4 regions of the Vreelandella titanicae genome follow, and region 2 is predicted to be linked to each of the others. Evidence: predicted binding sites of a transcription regulator. Region 2 holds the regulator's gene; each other region holds the start of a gene.
The links. The regulator sigma-54, encoded in region 2, starts transcription at its own class of promoters, with help from an activator protein. The targets are predictions, from matches to a motif close to TGGCACNNNNNTTGCTNT.
Positions count from the first base shown of each region.

Region 1: a site for sigma-54 is predicted at 2,106-2,123, ahead of glnA (glutamate--ammonia ligase). Genes of this name have one in related genera too.
Region 3: a site for sigma-54 is predicted at 1,833-1,850, ahead of urtA (urea ABC transporter substrate-binding protein). Genes of this name have one in related genera too.
Region 4: a site for sigma-54 is predicted at 1,511-1,528, ahead of HZS52_RS23020 (NarK family nitrate/nitrite MFS transporter). Genes of this name have one in related genera too.

Region 1 is NZ_CP059082.1:658,802-662,785, forward strand. Features, by position in the region: gene HZS52_RS03150 (hypothetical protein) at 1-215, opposite strand, end outside; gene HZS52_RS24690 (DUF4124 domain-containing protein) at 152-304, opposite strand; gene HZS52_RS24695 (hypothetical protein) at 254-379, shown strand; gene glnA (glutamate--ammonia ligase) at 478-1,884, opposite strand; gene HZS52_RS03160 (hypothetical protein) at 2,418-3,041, shown strand; gene HZS52_RS03165 (acyltransferase family protein) at 3,103-3,984, opposite strand, start outside.
Region 2 is NZ_CP059082.1:4,176,913-4,180,896, forward strand. Features, by position in the region: gene lptC (LPS export ABC transporter periplasmic protein LptC) at 1-478, shown strand, start outside; gene lptA (lipopolysaccharide transport periplasmic protein LptA) at 490-1,005, shown strand; gene lptB (LPS export ABC transporter ATP-binding protein) at 1,017-1,766, shown strand; gene HZS52_RS19345 (RNA polymerase factor sigma-54) at 1,896-3,311, shown strand; gene hpf (ribosome hibernation-promoting factor, HPF/YfiA family) at 3,409-3,717, shown strand; gene HZS52_RS19355 (PTS sugar transporter subunit IIA) at 3,722-3,984, shown strand, end outside.
Region 3 is NZ_CP059082.1:1,319,936-1,323,919, reverse strand. Features, by position in the region: gene urtB (urea ABC transporter permease subunit UrtB) at 1-233, opposite strand, end outside; gene urtA (urea ABC transporter substrate-binding protein) at 339-1,700, opposite strand; gene HZS52_RS06225 (tripartite tricarboxylate transporter permease) at 2,163-3,665, opposite strand; gene HZS52_RS06220 (tripartite tricarboxylate transporter TctB family protein) at 3,720-3,984, opposite strand, start outside.
Region 4 is NZ_CP059082.1:4,975,203-4,979,186, forward strand. Features, by position in the region: gene HZS52_RS23010 (CZB domain-containing protein) at 1-228, shown strand, start outside; gene HZS52_RS23015 (patatin-like phospholipase family protein) at 332-1,351, shown strand; gene HZS52_RS23020 (NarK family nitrate/nitrite MFS transporter) at 1,694-3,046, shown strand; gene HZS52_RS23025 (nitrate regulatory protein) at 3,172-3,984, shown strand, end outside.

The DNA.
Region 1 (3,984 bases), 1.8 Mb from region 2:
GCATTCTGCCTGGATCTCGTGCCCCCTTGCGGCAGGCCCGTTAACCAGAAGACATCGCTGTGCAGCGCTTTCTGGCTAATCTCGCCATTCACCAACAGCCGTACCTGATTGTCGTCGCGCAACGGTGGCGCAATAACCACCTCCACCACGGTCATCCCCTCTTCCACCTGTGCGCCTTGCTGGGGCAGAGCGATGGAAAAGTGGTCGCAGGGCATAAAGGGCTGCTTGGGTTATCGGTAAAGGTAACGTTGCCGTGCTGATCGGTCACCCGATACACCGCCTGCCCGAACGCCGTGCCACCCACTCCCCCACGCCCAAGAGAGCTACCAGCACACTGCTCATCGCCCCTCTGGCACGCTTCTCAGCCTCCCAGCAATAAAAAACCCCGCCGTAGCGGGGTTCTATTGGCAATCATTGTTACCACCGCCTGGCTGATAGTAACAGCCAAGGGCGAGTAACGCTGATTCGCAGCTGTACTTAACAGCTATAGTACATATCAAACTCGATGGGGTGAGTGGTCATACGAATACGCTCCACTTCTTCCATCTTGAGGTCAATGTAGGCATCGATCATTTCGTCGGTGAACACGCCACCTTCGGTCAAGAACGCACGGTCAGCGTCGAGGGCTTCCAGTGCTTGATCCAGGCTGTGCGCCACAGTCGGTACTGACTTGCCTTCTTCTGGCGGCAGGTCGTACAGGTTTTTGTCCATGGCATCGCCAGGGTGGATCTTGTTTTTGATACCGTCGATACCCGCCATCAACATGGCAGAGAACGCCAGGTAAGGGTTGGCAGTCGGATCAGGGAAGCGCGCTTCCACACGCTTGCCTTTCGGGCTGGCGGTGTAAGGAATACGGATTGAAGCCGAACGGTTGCGGGCACTGTAGGCCAGCATGACCGGCGCTTCAAAGCCAGGCACCAGACGCTTGTACGAGTTGGTAGAAGCGTTAGTAAAGGCGTTCAGGGCACGGGCGTGCTTGATGATGCCGCCGATGTAGAAAAGCGCCATTTCAGACAGACCAGCGTACTCGTCACCGGCGAACTGGTTGTTGCCATCTTTCCAGAACGACTGGTGAACGTGCATACCCGAACCGTTATCACCGACCAGCGGCTTCGGCATAAAGGTGGCCGTTTTGCCATACGCGTGGGCCACGTTGTGGATCACGTACTTCATTTCCTGAACTTCGTCAGCTTTCTTCACCAGCGTGTTGAACTTAACGCCGATTTCGTTCTGACCTGCGTTGGAAACCTCGTGGTGGTGTACCTCGACGGTCTGACCAATCGCTTCCAGGGTATTACACATTGCGCCACGAATATCGTGGAAGCTATCGACCGGAGGAACCGGGAAGTAGCCGCCTTTAACGCGCGGGCGGTGGCCAAGGTTGCCGCCTTCAACGACACTGTCGGTTGCCCAGGCGCCTTCGTCGGAAGTGATTTTGTACATGGAGCCCTGGATATCAGACTTCCAATGCACTTCGTCAAAGATAAAGAATTCAGGCTCAGGGCCGAAGAACGCGGTGTCGCCCAGGCCAGTAGACTGCAGGTAAGCTTCTGCGCGCTTAGCGATAGAGCGCGGGTCACGATCATAGCCTTGCATAGTGGCCGGCTCGATGATGTCACAGCGCAGCACCAGCGTCGCATCTTCGGTGAAGGGGTCAAGGTAGCCCGTACCATCTTCCGGGCGCAGAATCATGTCGGATTCGTTAATGCCCTTCCAACCTTCAATAGAAGAGCCATCGAACATTTGGCCATTCTCGAAGAATTCTTCGTCTACATCGCGCGCAGGCACGGTCACGTGCTGTTCTTTACCGCGAGTGTCGGTGAAACGCAGATCTACCCATTTAACATCGTGTTCTTCAATTAGCGCGAGAGTCTTGGCTGACATAGTGTCCTCCGGTATGAGCGTGGCTTAAAGCTAACGACAGTAAGCTACCGATAAAAGTGTTGTTCGACAAAATACGTGCTAAACCGCACGTTTGTCATTCTTGTTCGCTCAACGTTTGCCTGACATTGGTTAACAAATCGCTCAGCGAGCATTTCAGACCGGCTATCGTTTTAGCACGCCGCAGGGCTTATGCCTACGGCCCGCTAGCCGCTTGCAAATACAATGCAGAGAACATGCCAACACTGCACCAATATGGCATAAAAAAACAACAACTATCTGTTTTATAAACATTAAAAAATGGCTTCGAATGCCTCTTGATGACGCATAACGGCGCAACAGGCTATTCTGAACCGTCTAAAAAACCTCTTATGCACCAAAATAGAACAAAAATAATGCCGCACGCCCCATCAAAGTGCACAAGTCATACTAAGCGCTGTTTTTTAGCTCGCAAATTTTTTTACTTGCTACGCAAATAAACCAGCTACTACAATAAATTACAATTTGATAGATTTGCTCACAATCGGAGTCGGCAAATGGGATCGGTCTGCTTTATCGTTGATGCCATGGTGACGGGTGAAATGTTGCCACGCCACTTAAAATCCATACGTGAATCCGGTGTCGCCGACCACTTGCTGCCCATTTTGGTGACAGCCACTCAAGCGCAAGCACGCCTGAGTGCTATTGAACAGCGCTACCATGCTCATTCGCTGATTACACCATCAAGGCCGCTGGGGGCTCGCTTGAATAAAGCCGCGTTTACCAGCCAAGCAGAGTGGCTCATCATTGCGCTGCAGAAAAAACCACTGCCTGCGGAGCTTTGGTGTGCACTCTATTCACAGCTCAACACTTACACCCTTGACGCCTTGATTATTGGCCTCACCCGGCCATCGCTGTCGGAACGCATCCTGCGGCGCTTATTGGCCAGTGCTTTACTTTTGCCGCCCTACATTGCCGTGAGGCGAGCCTGGCTAGAGCGCTTGGGTGGGTTTGACCCTGAGCTGGACGATAACAGCGCGATCGACGATTTTCTGCAACGTTTACACGCCTGCCCTACGCGTTTAAAAACCTACAACGGAAACCTGCTTAGACTAACGAAAGAGCCAGAAAACCCTTTTCTGGCTAACGCCCCGGTTACGGCTTTCACTCCACGCCCATAATGCGTTTTCTGCCGCTATCTACCGATATCATCCACAGATACCATCCACCGCCACTCTCTGACTAACTTACCTTTAATCGCTTGCCGAACAGCATGGCGCCCAGTGTCGTGGTATTGGCGAGCTTATTAAGCCCCACTGACCCCACCACACCAACCGCCATAAGCGCCAGTGCATACACGCCAATGGGCAACGACAACGGCTCGACAGCCAGATCAGCGAGCACAAAGAACATGGGGTGAGCCAAGTAAATGCCAAACGAATACGCATTAATGTGGCGCACCCACAAAGGCGCAGGACGCCCGGCCAAGTAGCGCATGGCACACAGCGTGAACAGCACGAAGAAAGGAATGACCCACACCTCTTTGGAAGAGAAGGCCAGCCAACCTGCAAAGGTCGCGGCAATAATCAGCGCCACCATTAGCACCAACCAGACCGGGCGGGCCATTTGCTGCATCCAGGCAGGCCGCGCCAGCATCACGCTCTCAGGGGGTAGCGGGTAGTAGCGCACCAGCACCAGGGCAAGAAAAAACACATAGATCCAACCCAGTGGAGCAATCCACAGCAGATAGCCGGGCAGGTCAACCTCAAACCAGTAAGCCAACCCCCAATACGCCATGCTGATCACACAAGCGCCCCACAGCCACGGCACCGGGTTCAAACGCCACAGCTGCCAACGGGTAAACAGCCAATAGGCCACATAAAACTGCATCGCAATAATCAAAAAATAGCCATGCCAGCCCGCGTACACATAATACTCAATGGCGTTGGCCACGAACCCCACCGGTTCATCCGATGGCTGTTGGCTTAGCCATTCAGCCGTCGAATAAATAAAGCCATACACAAAATAGGGCACCATTACATACTTCACGCGCTGGGCAAGGAACCCTTCCGGCACGGATTTATCGTAGCGAACGGCAAACACAAAGACCGCAATAAACAGGAA
Region 2 (3,984 bases):
AGACACCAGCATCGATCCCGAAGCACAGGCTCAGGAACCTGGCCACGTGCTGGAAAATGCTGAGATTACCCTATTCGGGGATAACGGCAGTGTCATGCAGTCGCTAAAAACACCGCGCCTTATCCATACCCCGCAGCGCAGCGAAACCTGGACGGAAGAGCCCGAGGCAGTACTGTATGACAGCGAAAACCGTCAGTGGCTGGCCAGCGCCGATGTAGGCACGCTCAACACCGCTACCCAAGCCCTGCTGCTGTCAGGCTCGGCTCGACTGTTTGCACCAGATGAAGGCTGGCAGCTAGATACCGAGCTACTGCACTATGATGGCCTCGAGCAGCATGCATGGAGTGACACACCGGTATTGATGCAGCAACCGCCGCAGCAAATGAGCGCTTCACGTATGGACGTTTGGCTTAACACCAGCCAGGTTCGCTTAACGGATAATGTGCGCGGCACGCACCCCCCAGCCACACAACGCTAATAGGAACCGCCATGAAAGCCATTATTTCCCCAGCCCTGCTCTACACTGCACTGTTCGGTTTAGCGATACCTTTATCAGTATTAGCCCAAACCAACTCATCTTCCCAGACCCCAGTGGAAGTGGAAGCCGACCGTTTAGATCTTGATCAGCGGGCAGGCACAGCTGTTTACACTGGGGATGTGGACATTCGCCAAGGCGAAATGCAACTGCGCGGCGAGCGGGTAGAGATCAAACGTAACGACGCGGGCGAACTCTCGACAGCCACCGCCACCGGTGAGCGCGCCTACTTGCGCCATCAAGGCGAAGGGCAAGATGGCCCCACGGAAGGCTGGGCGCGGCGGATTATTTATCACGTCGCCGAGCGTCGCGTAGAGCTGATCGACCAAGCCGAACTGACCCAGAAAGAGGACACCTTTAGCGGCGGTCGCCTTGAGTATTTTATTGACCGAGAAGTGATTCAAGCGCGCTCTGACGTTGACGGCAGCGAGCCCCAGCGCATACGCATGACCCTTCAGCCTGAACAATAGGGAGCTTAGCTGTGGCCACTGCTGACACTGCGCCGATCAAAACCCTTTATGCCCACCACCTGGCTAAAAGCTACAAACGCCGCCGAGTGGTCAAAGACATCAATCTGGAGATCTCCCAAGGCAGTGTCGTTGGCCTTTTGGGCCCCAACGGCGCGGGCAAAACCACCTCATTTTATATGATTGTTGGGCTGGTCAAATCCGACGCTGGCAAGGTGGGTATCGACGATGTGGATTTAACGCGCGCCCCCATGCACGAGCGCGCAGCCGCGGGGATTGGCTACCTACCTCAAGAGGCGTCTATTTTCCGCAAACTCTCGGTTGCCGAGAATATTATGGCGATACTCGAGACCCGCAAAGAGCTTAACCGCAGCGACCGCGAGCAGCGTCTGGAAGCGCTACTCGAAGACTTCCATATTACCCATATTCGCGACAACCTGGGCATGAGCCTTTCGGGCGGCGAGCGCAGGCGTGTAGAAATAGCCCGCTCGCTAGCCACAGAGCCCGCTTTTATTCTGCTCGATGAGCCTTTTGCGGGCGTTGACCCCATCTCGGTAGGTGAGATTAAAACCATCATTCGTGCACTGAAACAGCGCCATATCGGCGTGCTGATCACCGATCACAACGTGCGTGAAACACTAGATATTTGCGACATCGCCTATATCGTCGGCGATGGGCAAATTATCGCCAGTGGCTCACCCGCCTCGATTCTCACCAACCAAAAAGTAAGGGATGTGTATTTGGGTGCCGATTTTCGCCTGTAATGTTTTTGCCTTAATCGCCCCTAAATAGCGCTTTAAAACAACTTTACTACCAATGGCATGCTTATTGCACTTGCGCCAAGCACTCACTCGCACTAGGGTGGAGCATTCTGATTAACGAGTGGTTCTCAGATGGTCATGAAAGCTTCTCTCCAACTGCGTATCGGCACACAGCTGACCATGACGCCCCAGTTGCAGCAGGCCATTGCGCTGCTGCAACTCTCTACGCTGGATCTTCGTCAAGAAATTCAGCAGGCCCTTGATGCCAATCCCATGCTGGAGCAGGAAGATGAGTTTAGTGAGCAGGCTGTCAGCGAGCCTAAGGAAGAAGAGTGGTCAGAGAGCATCCCTACTGAGCTCTCGGTAGATAGCGACTGGTCAGATACCTATCAAGATATGGGAAGCCAGGGGGGCAGCAGCAGCGAAGGCCCCGACTTTGAGCGTCAGGCAGCCGGTCAGAGCCTGCATGGCCACCTGCTGTGGCAACTCGCCATGACCGATTTTAGCGCTCGCGAGCAGCTTGTCGCGGAAAGTTTAATCGACGCGCTAGACGCCAACGGCTACCTGACCCAGCCGCTCAACGACATCCGTGAAGGGCTTCGTGCCCAGAGCATTGACGGGCTAAGCCAGCGCGAAGTGGAAACCATTCTACTCAAGCTCCAGCAGTTTGAGCCGACCGGCATATTTGCCCGTGACTTGCGTGAATGCTTGATGCTGCAGCTCGCCGCCCTCCCCGATGATACGCCACTGCTGGTTCCCGCCCGCCGTTTAGTGCGGCAGTTTCTCGAAGCGCTTGGCAAAGACGATATGCGCCTGCTGAAACGCCGTCTAGGGCTCGACGACGAACAGCTGGCCGATGTCATCCTGCTTATTCGCAGCCTAGACCCACGGCCAGGCAGCGCTTACGGCGACACCGACGACAGCTATGTCACCCCCGATCTAGTCGTCCGCCACGATAATGAAGGCTGGCATTTAGAGCTCAACCCCGAGGCCCTGCCACGACTGCGCATTCAGCCCGACTACGCCAGCTTGATTAAGCGTGCGGATAAAAGCGATGACAACCAGTTTCTCAAAGAGCACCTCCAGGAAGCGCGCTGGTTGATCAAGAGCCTTTCTAGCCGAAACGATACGCTGCTGCGTGTTGGTCGCGAAATCATTACCCGCCAGATTGGCTTTTTAGAGCACGGCGAAGAAGCCATGAAACCACTGATACTGGCCGACATTGCCGAAGCCGTGGAGATGCACGAGTCGACTATTTCACGGGTAACGACGCAAAAATATATCCATACACCCCGTGGTGTGTTTGAACTCAAATACTTTTTCTCAAGCCAGGTGAGCGGCCAAGATGGCGACAGCCACTCCAGCACCGCCATCCGGGCACGACTCAAGAAACTGATTCAAGAGGAGCCGCCCGGCAAGCCACTTTCAGACAGCCGCTTAGTGACGCTATTAGGCGAAGGAGGAATTCAAGTGGCGCGTCGTACGGTGGCGAAATACCGTGAAGCCATGGGCATTCCCTCTTCCAGTGAACGGCGTCGTTTGCGCTAACTGCGTTAACGTTTCAGGGAAACTCTCGACAAGGGCTTTGCAACGCGGCAAAAAGGGTTACAATCGAAGTACAGTCCGATGGATAAGGAGCACGTCAATGCAAGTAAATATCACTGGTCATCACGTAGAACTGACTGACGCCTTGCGTGACTATGTCAACGAAAAGCTTGAGCGTGTAGAGCGCCATTACGACAATATAACTACGGTGCAAGTCACCTTATCAGTGGAGAAAGAGCGCCAGCAGGCCGCCTGTACGCTGCACGCCGCAGGTGCTGACTTACATGCGGAAGCCCTAGACAGTGATATGTACGCCGCTATCGACGCACTAGCGGACAAAATCGACCGTCAACTCGTTAAACACAAGGAAAAAGCACAAGCTCGCGCCCAAGGCGCCGGTGTGCGTTAATTCAATGACGTTGGAAACCATACTCCCCCCGGAACGCGTTCTGTTCGACGTCCCCGGGGGCAGCAAAAAAAGGGTGCTGGAGTTTTACAGCACCTTTATCGCCCAAAATATTCCCAGCCTGGACAGCCAAGAAGTGTTTAGCCGTTTAATCGGCCGCGAGCGCTTAGGCAGTACGGGTATTGGTAACGGCGTGGCTATTCCTCATGCGCGTAGCCCCCACTGCAACGCCCCTATCGCTGGATTTTTAAAACTGGCTGAAGCGATCGA
Region 3 (3,984 bases), 2.4 Mb from region 2:
AAGCGGCCATCCAGCAAGGCCTGCAGCCAGTCTCGGGCGCGTTCGTCATCGCTTTGCAAAATGGCGGTGATTGCGTCGCCTTTGTCAGCGTAAGATTCAACGTCCAGCGCCTCTAACAACTCGAGCGCGGCGTCATCGTCGGCAGTATTCGTGGAGCTCGTTTGTGCTTGGGCGGTCACTGTGATGCTTAACAACAGTAGGCACAGCAGCCCTAAGGAAAGGAAACGCCTCATGGGGTTCTTCCTTTGGTTATCTAAAGAGGGGGAGTTAGCGTGCTCCCTCGCCACTTGGGCTTCAGCCTAGGGACGAGGGATCAGTATTACTCACTACAGGAGCTTTTACTCAGCGAGCGCCGCTTCGGCTTCTTCTGCTGCGGTGCTGCCACCGCACGAGCCGTTCACGACGTTGAAGTTGCCGCACTCCATCGGCTTGCGCCAATCGGCAATCAGGTCACGGGAGCCAGGCAGGTAGTCAGACCAGGCGTCGCCCGCCACGGTAGACGGTGTCTGCCAAACGATATCGAACTGGCCGTTGTCCTGAATCTCACCGATCAACACCGGCTTGGTGATGTGGTGGTTGGGCATCATCGCCGCATAACCGCCGGAGAGGTTAGGTACGGTTACACCGATAATGGCGTCTTTCACCGTATCGACATCCGTGGTGCCCGCTTTGCGAACCGCTTCGGCCCACATATTGAAGCCAATGTAGTGTGCTTCCATCGGGTCGTTGGTCACCGCCATATCGTCGCCGGTGTATTCGATCCAGGCATCGATAAAGTCGTAGTTGTCGTCGTTATCGACGCTCATGAAGTAGTTCCAGGCAGCCAAGTGGCCTACCAGCGGCCCGGTATCAATACCGGTGAGCTCCTGCTCGCCCACGGAGAAGGCGATGACCGGAATATCCGCAGCGTCGATACCCTGGTTGGAGAGCTCGGTATAGAACGGCACGTTAGCGTCGCCGTTAACCGTCGAGATTACGGCGGTCGGTTTACCCTCTTCACCGAATCGACGTATTTCCGCCACGATGTTTTGCCAATCGGAGTGACCGAACGGCGTGTAGTTGACCATGATGTCCTCATCCGCGATGCCGTGTTCATCCTTGAGGAAGGCCTCGAGGATACGGTTGGTAGTGCGCGGGTAGACATAGTCGGTACCCACTAGCGCAAAGCGCTCGATACCGACTTCGTTGATAAGGTATTCAACCGCAGGAATCGCCTGCTGGTTAGGCGCTGCGCCGGTGTAGAAGACGTTTTCAGAAGACTCTTCGCCTTCATACTGCACCGGGTAGAACAGCAGCCCGTTGAGCTCCTCTACGACGGGCAGTACGGATTTACGCGAAACCGACGTCCAGTTGCCGAAAATCACGTCCACTTCTTCCTGGTCTAGTAGCTCCCGGGCGCGTTCGGCAAACAGCGGCCAGTTAGACGCGGGATCAACCACCACGGCTTCTAACTGACGGCCGAGCAAACCACCGGCTTCGTTCTGCTGTTCGATAAGCATTTCGACGGTGTCTTTGAGGACGGTCTCACTAATCGCCATGGTGCCGGAAAGCGAGTGCAGGATACCGACTTTGATCGGGTCATCGTCTTGGGCGATGGCTTGGGTGCTGGCCCCCATGATGGCAGCGGTGAGTAAAGCGGTCGCGAAACGGCCACTTGAAAGGAAGGGGCGAGGGTGTGTCGAGCGTTTGAGAGTGTTCATTGTTAATCTCCTTGCACCCCTTATGGCTGGGGTTTGTTATGACCGAGGCTTGATGATTGGCTTCGCACTTGGGGTTGTTGTGTTAGCTCCCCCAATACGTCCACTAGCCATTACGTTCACTAGCCAATAACTCTTGCAAGGGATGCGCCAGATTGGCACAAAGTTGCCTTATAGCTATTTAATCAGCCACTTAATAATCATCACAAAATCTCAAAACTCACTACATGCACCAAAATAAAGCGCATTAACGCTGCTGAAGCACCCTCTCAATGCACCAATAAAAGACAGTGCACCAACTAAGTACTTGAACTTTTTAAACACAAAGCATTAACGCATTAGTTACTTATTTGTTACAAAACCACTCTTTATTATTAGTTAAAAAAGTAGATAAGAAAGCGCAGATAAAAAAAGGAGCCTTGGCATCACCAAGGCTCCTTGCTATTCACCCTTTAAGTAGTGGCGTTAAACAGCCACGTCGGGTGGAATTTTCTTACGGCGTTTTTTCAGTAACGGCAGACCAAGCGACAGCAAGGCGACGACCAGTAGGCCAAGCGAGATAGGCTTGTCGATAAAGGTCATCCAGTCGCCACCGGAGATCTGCAGCGCGCGACGCAAGGACTCTTCCATAATGTTGCCCAGAATCAGCGCTAAAATCAGCGGCGCCGCGGGGAAACCAAACAGGCGCATACCCAGGCCCACCAGGCCAAAACCGAGCAGCAGCAACAGATCAAACACACTGAAGCTCATGCCGTAGACGCCGATCATGCAGAAGATCAAAATCAGCGACAGCAGTAGCGGCTTGGGCAGATCAAGAATCTTGGCGATCAGCGGTATCAACGGCAGGTTAAGCACCAGCAGGAAGATATTACCGATATACATACTGGCAACCACGCCCCAGAACACGTCCGGACGCTCTGTCAGCATCATTGGGCCGGGATTGACCCCCATGACCAGCAGGGCACCCAGCAGTACTGCGGTGGTACCCGAACCCGGTACACCCAGCGTCAACAGCGGCACAAAGGAGCCGGTACAGGCGGCGTTGTTGGCCGCTTCCGGCGCGGCCACGCCTTTGATATTGCCCTGCCCAAAGGTGTCGCCATCTTTGGCAATGCGTTTTTCCATGCTGTAACCCAGGAACGAACCAATGGTCGCGCCAGCCCCCGGCAGAACGCCGGTGAAGAAGCCCAACACCGAGCTGCGGCCAACGGGGCCAGCGATCTCTTTGACTTCGCTACGAGTCAGTTTCAGCGAGCCAATCGCATTACGCGGCGCCTCTTTGCCACCACCGCCGCGCAGCAGCATGTAGAACACCTCGGCAAGCGCAAAAATCCCCAGCGCCACCACCAGGAAGTCGATACCGTCGAGAAGCTGAACGGAGCCGAAGGTAAAACGCTCGGTACCGGTCTGCATATCGATACCCACAATCGAGATAATTACCCCCACCACGGCGGCAATCAGCCCCTTGATCAGCGATTTATCCGACAGCGAGACCACGGCGGTTAAGCCCAGCACCATCAGTGCAAAGTACTCGGAAGGGCCAAAGCTTACGGCCACTTTGGAAAGCAGCGGAGCCACCAGCATCAAGAAAATAACCGATACCGTACCGCCCACAAATGACGAGTAGGCGGCAATCGCCAGCGCTTTACCCGCCAGACCTTTTTTGGCCATCGGGTAGCCGTCAAAGGAGGTTGCTACGGTACCCGCAACGCCGGGGGCGTTGAGCAGAATCGAGGAAGTAGAGCCACCGAAGATGGCGCCGTAGTAAACCCCTGCCATCAGGATCAAACCCGACGAGGGTTCCATGGCAAAGGTGATAGGAATCATCAGGGCAAGTGCACTGATAGGGCCAAGGCCCGGCAGCATGCCGATAATGGTGCCAGCAAATACACCGGCAAATACGTAGGCAATATTGATTGGCTCAAGCGCGATGCCAAAGCCGTACATCAAATTATTGAAGGCATCCATGGGAATTACTCTCTTAAGAACTGCTAGCGGAAAGACCTGCTAACAAGGCTTTGTTTAGAAAGGCAGCAAGCCAGTGGGCAGGTAAACATCCATCACCTTCGTCATGGTCAGGTAGAGCGCTAGCACTACCCCCAGCGACGTAGCGAGGTTGACCCCATGGCGGCGATAGCCGTAGTAGGCCGTCAATCCAACGCAGAGCAGCGTAGAAGCAAGTACAAAACCCAGCGGCACCAGCAATAGCGCGTAGGCGGCAATCGCCAACGAAGTCACGATGACCCGCGCCCAGGGCGTCAGTAGCAGCGGCCCGTGCTGCGCCTCT
Region 4 (3,984 bases), 800 kb from region 2:
GAGGCCTATCGAGCGCTGGCGGCCCCCCATCGCCGTATGCATGACAGTGGCGCGGAAGCACTTAAGTTTGCCCGCCTGGGCGACCGCAATGGTCAACTGGCCGCCTTGGGAGTCATGGAAGAAGCCAGCCAGCAGCTCGCCCTGCAGTTGGACAACCTCATGGAGCACGCCATGTATGAGGCGCCCTATTCAGCCAATCATCACTCACCGCTTGCGGGCGCACCTTAAATAGCCGTTGTACGCTAAATAGCCTTTCGTCTTATCTAGCCGCCTATGCCATGCTGGTTGCAATAAAACCACTTTCCTCACCAGCAGCAATGGGAAAAAGCATATGGCACAGGTCAAAAAGCTAGATCTCGCGTTACAAGGCGGTGGCGCCCACGGGGCTTATACCTGGGGTGTCATTGATCGCCTACTGGCAGATGACCGAATTGAGATTGAGGGCATCAGCGGCACCAGCGCCGGGGCAATGAATGGCGTGGTAATGGCCGATGCGCTCACAAGAGGCGATAAAGAGACCGCTCGGCAAGCACTGCACGACTTTTGGCAAGCGGTGAGTCGCGCGGGTATGGCCAGCCCCATCCGTCGCTCTCCCTTGGATATATTGACCGGCAACTGGAGCCTGGATCACTCGCCCGGTTTTATTGCGATGGATCTATTAAGCCGTGTGGCCTCCCCCTATCAACTCAACCCGCTCAATATAAATCCGCTGCGCGATATCGTGGCCGAACATATTGATTTCGAGCGGGTTAGGCAATGCCAACAGCTTAAGCTGTTTGTCGCGGCCACTAACGTACGCACGGGCAAACAGCGGGTGTTCCGCCGTGAAGAGATGAGCGTTGACGCGGTGATGGCCTCCGCTTGCTTGCCCTTTATATTCCAAGCAGTGGAGATCGACGGCGAAGCGTATTGGGATGGTGGCTACATGGGTAACCCCGCCCTGTTTCCTCTCATGGAGGAGTGCAGCGCACGGGATATTCTGCTGATACAAATCAACCCAATCAGCCGTAACGAAGTCCCCACCTCGGCATCGGCCATTATGAACCGCCTCAACGAGATCACCTTTAACTCAGCACTGATTAAAGAGATCCGTATGATTGCACTGCTTAAGCATGCCCTCGATGAGCAAGGCATTGAAAACTGCTACCAGCAGGCGTTGTTCCACCGCATTAGCGGCGAGCAGGCACTTGAGGGCCTCTCTGTCTCCAGCAAATCCAATTCTGAGTGGCCTTTTCTATGCCATCTTTTCGAGCAGGGACAAGCTGCCGGTGAACGTTGGTTAAGCGAACACTTTGAAGCGATTGGTAGCCACTCCACACTGGATATTGATGCCGTCTATTTACATGAATAATGGCTGCACGTTCAGTCCGCCAATTGCACCCTTCTAGCACCAAGATGCCGCAAAATCGGCGTTGCATGCCCAATCATGCAGCATAGACTTGATCACTTATCGCTAACACGCACAACAAAAATAAATTAAGATATTGATTTTTAGCAATAAATATTCAACTGGCAAACTACCTGCATAACTCCTACCAGTGGTGGTAGGCGTGGACCAGGCCCAGTCGGGTACGAGTGCGTCGAACCTGACCTTCAACGGTGAAGGCATGTTCTCGTCAATTGTTTGCGTAACGCGCTAACTTGTTTGCGTTGCGTAGCGACCAACTCGTTTTATGCCCCGTGAGGCCATCCCATGGACATACGCAACAAAGCCAACCGTATTCGGCTGCTTAACTTCTCGACTCCTCAGATGCGCGCTTTCCACTTTTCATGGTTCGCGTTTCATATCTGTTTCTTCGGCTGGTTCGGCATCGCCCCTCTTATGGCGATTGTTCGAGAAGACCTTTCACTGACTCAAACACAAATCGGCAATACGATTATCGCTTCGGTAGCGATCACGGTCATTGTGCGCCTTGCAATTGGCGTACTGTGTGACCGCATCGGCCCGCGTAAAACCTATACCGGGCTACTGATATTAGGCGCTATTCCGGTGATGGGCATTGGCTTGGCCGATAGTTTTGAAACCTTTTTATTGGCGCGCTTAGCCATTGGGGCCATTGGTGCCTCCTTCGTGATTACCCAGTACCACACCTCGATGATGTTCGCCCCCAATGTGGTCGGCACTGCCAACGCTACTAGCGCAGGCTGGGGAAACCTGGGTGGTGGCACCACGCAGATACTGATGCCACTAATCTTCTCGGGCATGCTGATGCTGGGCGTTAACGAAGCCTTTGGCTGGCGTTTAGCGATGATGGTGCCTGGTGTAGTGATGTTCTTTACCGGCATTGGCTACTGGTTCTTCACACAGGATGCCCCCAACGGCAACTTCAGCGACCTGCGCGCACGCGGCGAATTGCCTGAAGCTTCAGGTGAAAATGGTGCCGCGCAAAGCTTTCTAGCCGCCGCCAAGGATATTCGTGTTTGGGCGCTGTTCGTTGTCTATGGCCTCTGCTTTGGCGTGGAACTGACGATCAACAATATTGCTGCCATCTACTTCTTTGATAAGTTTGACCTTACCTTGGCTACCGCGGGTCTGATTGCCGGTCTGTTTGGTTTAATGAATATTTTTGCGCGTACTTTAGGCGGCGTCTTCTCGGATCTTTTCGCCAAGCAAGGGGGCTTGAAAGGACGCGTTCGCTGGCTGTTTATTGCCTTGGTTTGCGAAGGTATTGCGTTGGTAGCGTTTTCGCAGATGCACGTATTAAGCCTAGCGATAGGCATCATGCTGGTGTTCAGCCTGTTTGTGCAGATGGCGGAAGGCGCTACTTTTGGCGTGGTTCCGTTTATCAACAAAAAGGCGCTGGGTGCCGTGGCGGGCATAGTCGGCGCTGGCGGTAACGTGGGGGCGGTAGGCGCTGCCTTTCTGTTCCGCAGCGAAAGCCTGACCTATCAGCAAGGTCTGTTCTATTTAGGCCTCACTGTACTGATCCTGGCTTCATGCGTGTTGGTGGTACGCTTTAGCGATGCTACCGAAGCAGAAGAGGCCAAAGCGTATAGCGACGCAGTAGGTGATGATGTAGGCGCGGGCGCTCTGTCGTTACGCTAAGCGCTTTCCAGTACACTCATACTTCCATAACGTTCCTGTTCACTCCCATACGCTTCAGCATGGTATGGGAGAATAACGGTATGGGAGTGTTCACATTTAGGCGGCGAGTCACCAAGGAAATTTCTATGTCTTCAGCGCAGCAACTGCTCTTAACCGCCATCCGTTGCGATATCGACAACCTTACCCACCTTGCCACCACCGCCGATATTGTCAGCGACATCAGCCGCTTTATTCATATGCTCCAGCGTGAACGGGGCGCCTCGACGATTTACCTCGTTTCCCAGGGTCAGCGCTTCAAAACCCGTCGCGACACCTACCGGCAACACAGTCAGCAGGCCGAAACACTAATGCGCCAACGGCTGGAAGCGCTCAGTGAGGAGGCCCGCCCCCAGGCCGCCGCGCGCTTACTGCGCCGGATTGCCGCCGTCTGGTACGCGCTTGACGAACTTGGCGCGCTTCGCCAGGCCATTGATACCTTTGCTATCACGCCCGATGCAGCGACACAGGCGTTTAACCAGTTGACCAGTGGCCTACTGGCCATTGTGTTTGAGGCCGCGGATACCTCTATCGATCCCGATATTACCCGCACGCTAGTAGCGATTTTCCACTTAATGCAAGGCAAAGAGCTGGCAGGCCAGGAGCGCGCCTGCGGCGCCTTTGGCTTTACCCATGGTCACTTCGACGAGCCTCATCGCGCCCTGCTCAACCAGCTAATGGCGGATCAACAGCGCTGCTTCGACACCTTTGTAGAGTTTGCCACACCCGAAGCTCAGCAGGCATGGCAGAAGGAGCTTTCGCCGCGCACGCTGTCGGGTATTTGCCATCTACGCGATATCGCCTGCCAACGCTCGTCGGCAAAACAATCACCACCCAAAGAGACACCCGATAAGCTGGGTGAAACCTGGTATGAACTCACCACGCTGCGCATCGACTCAATG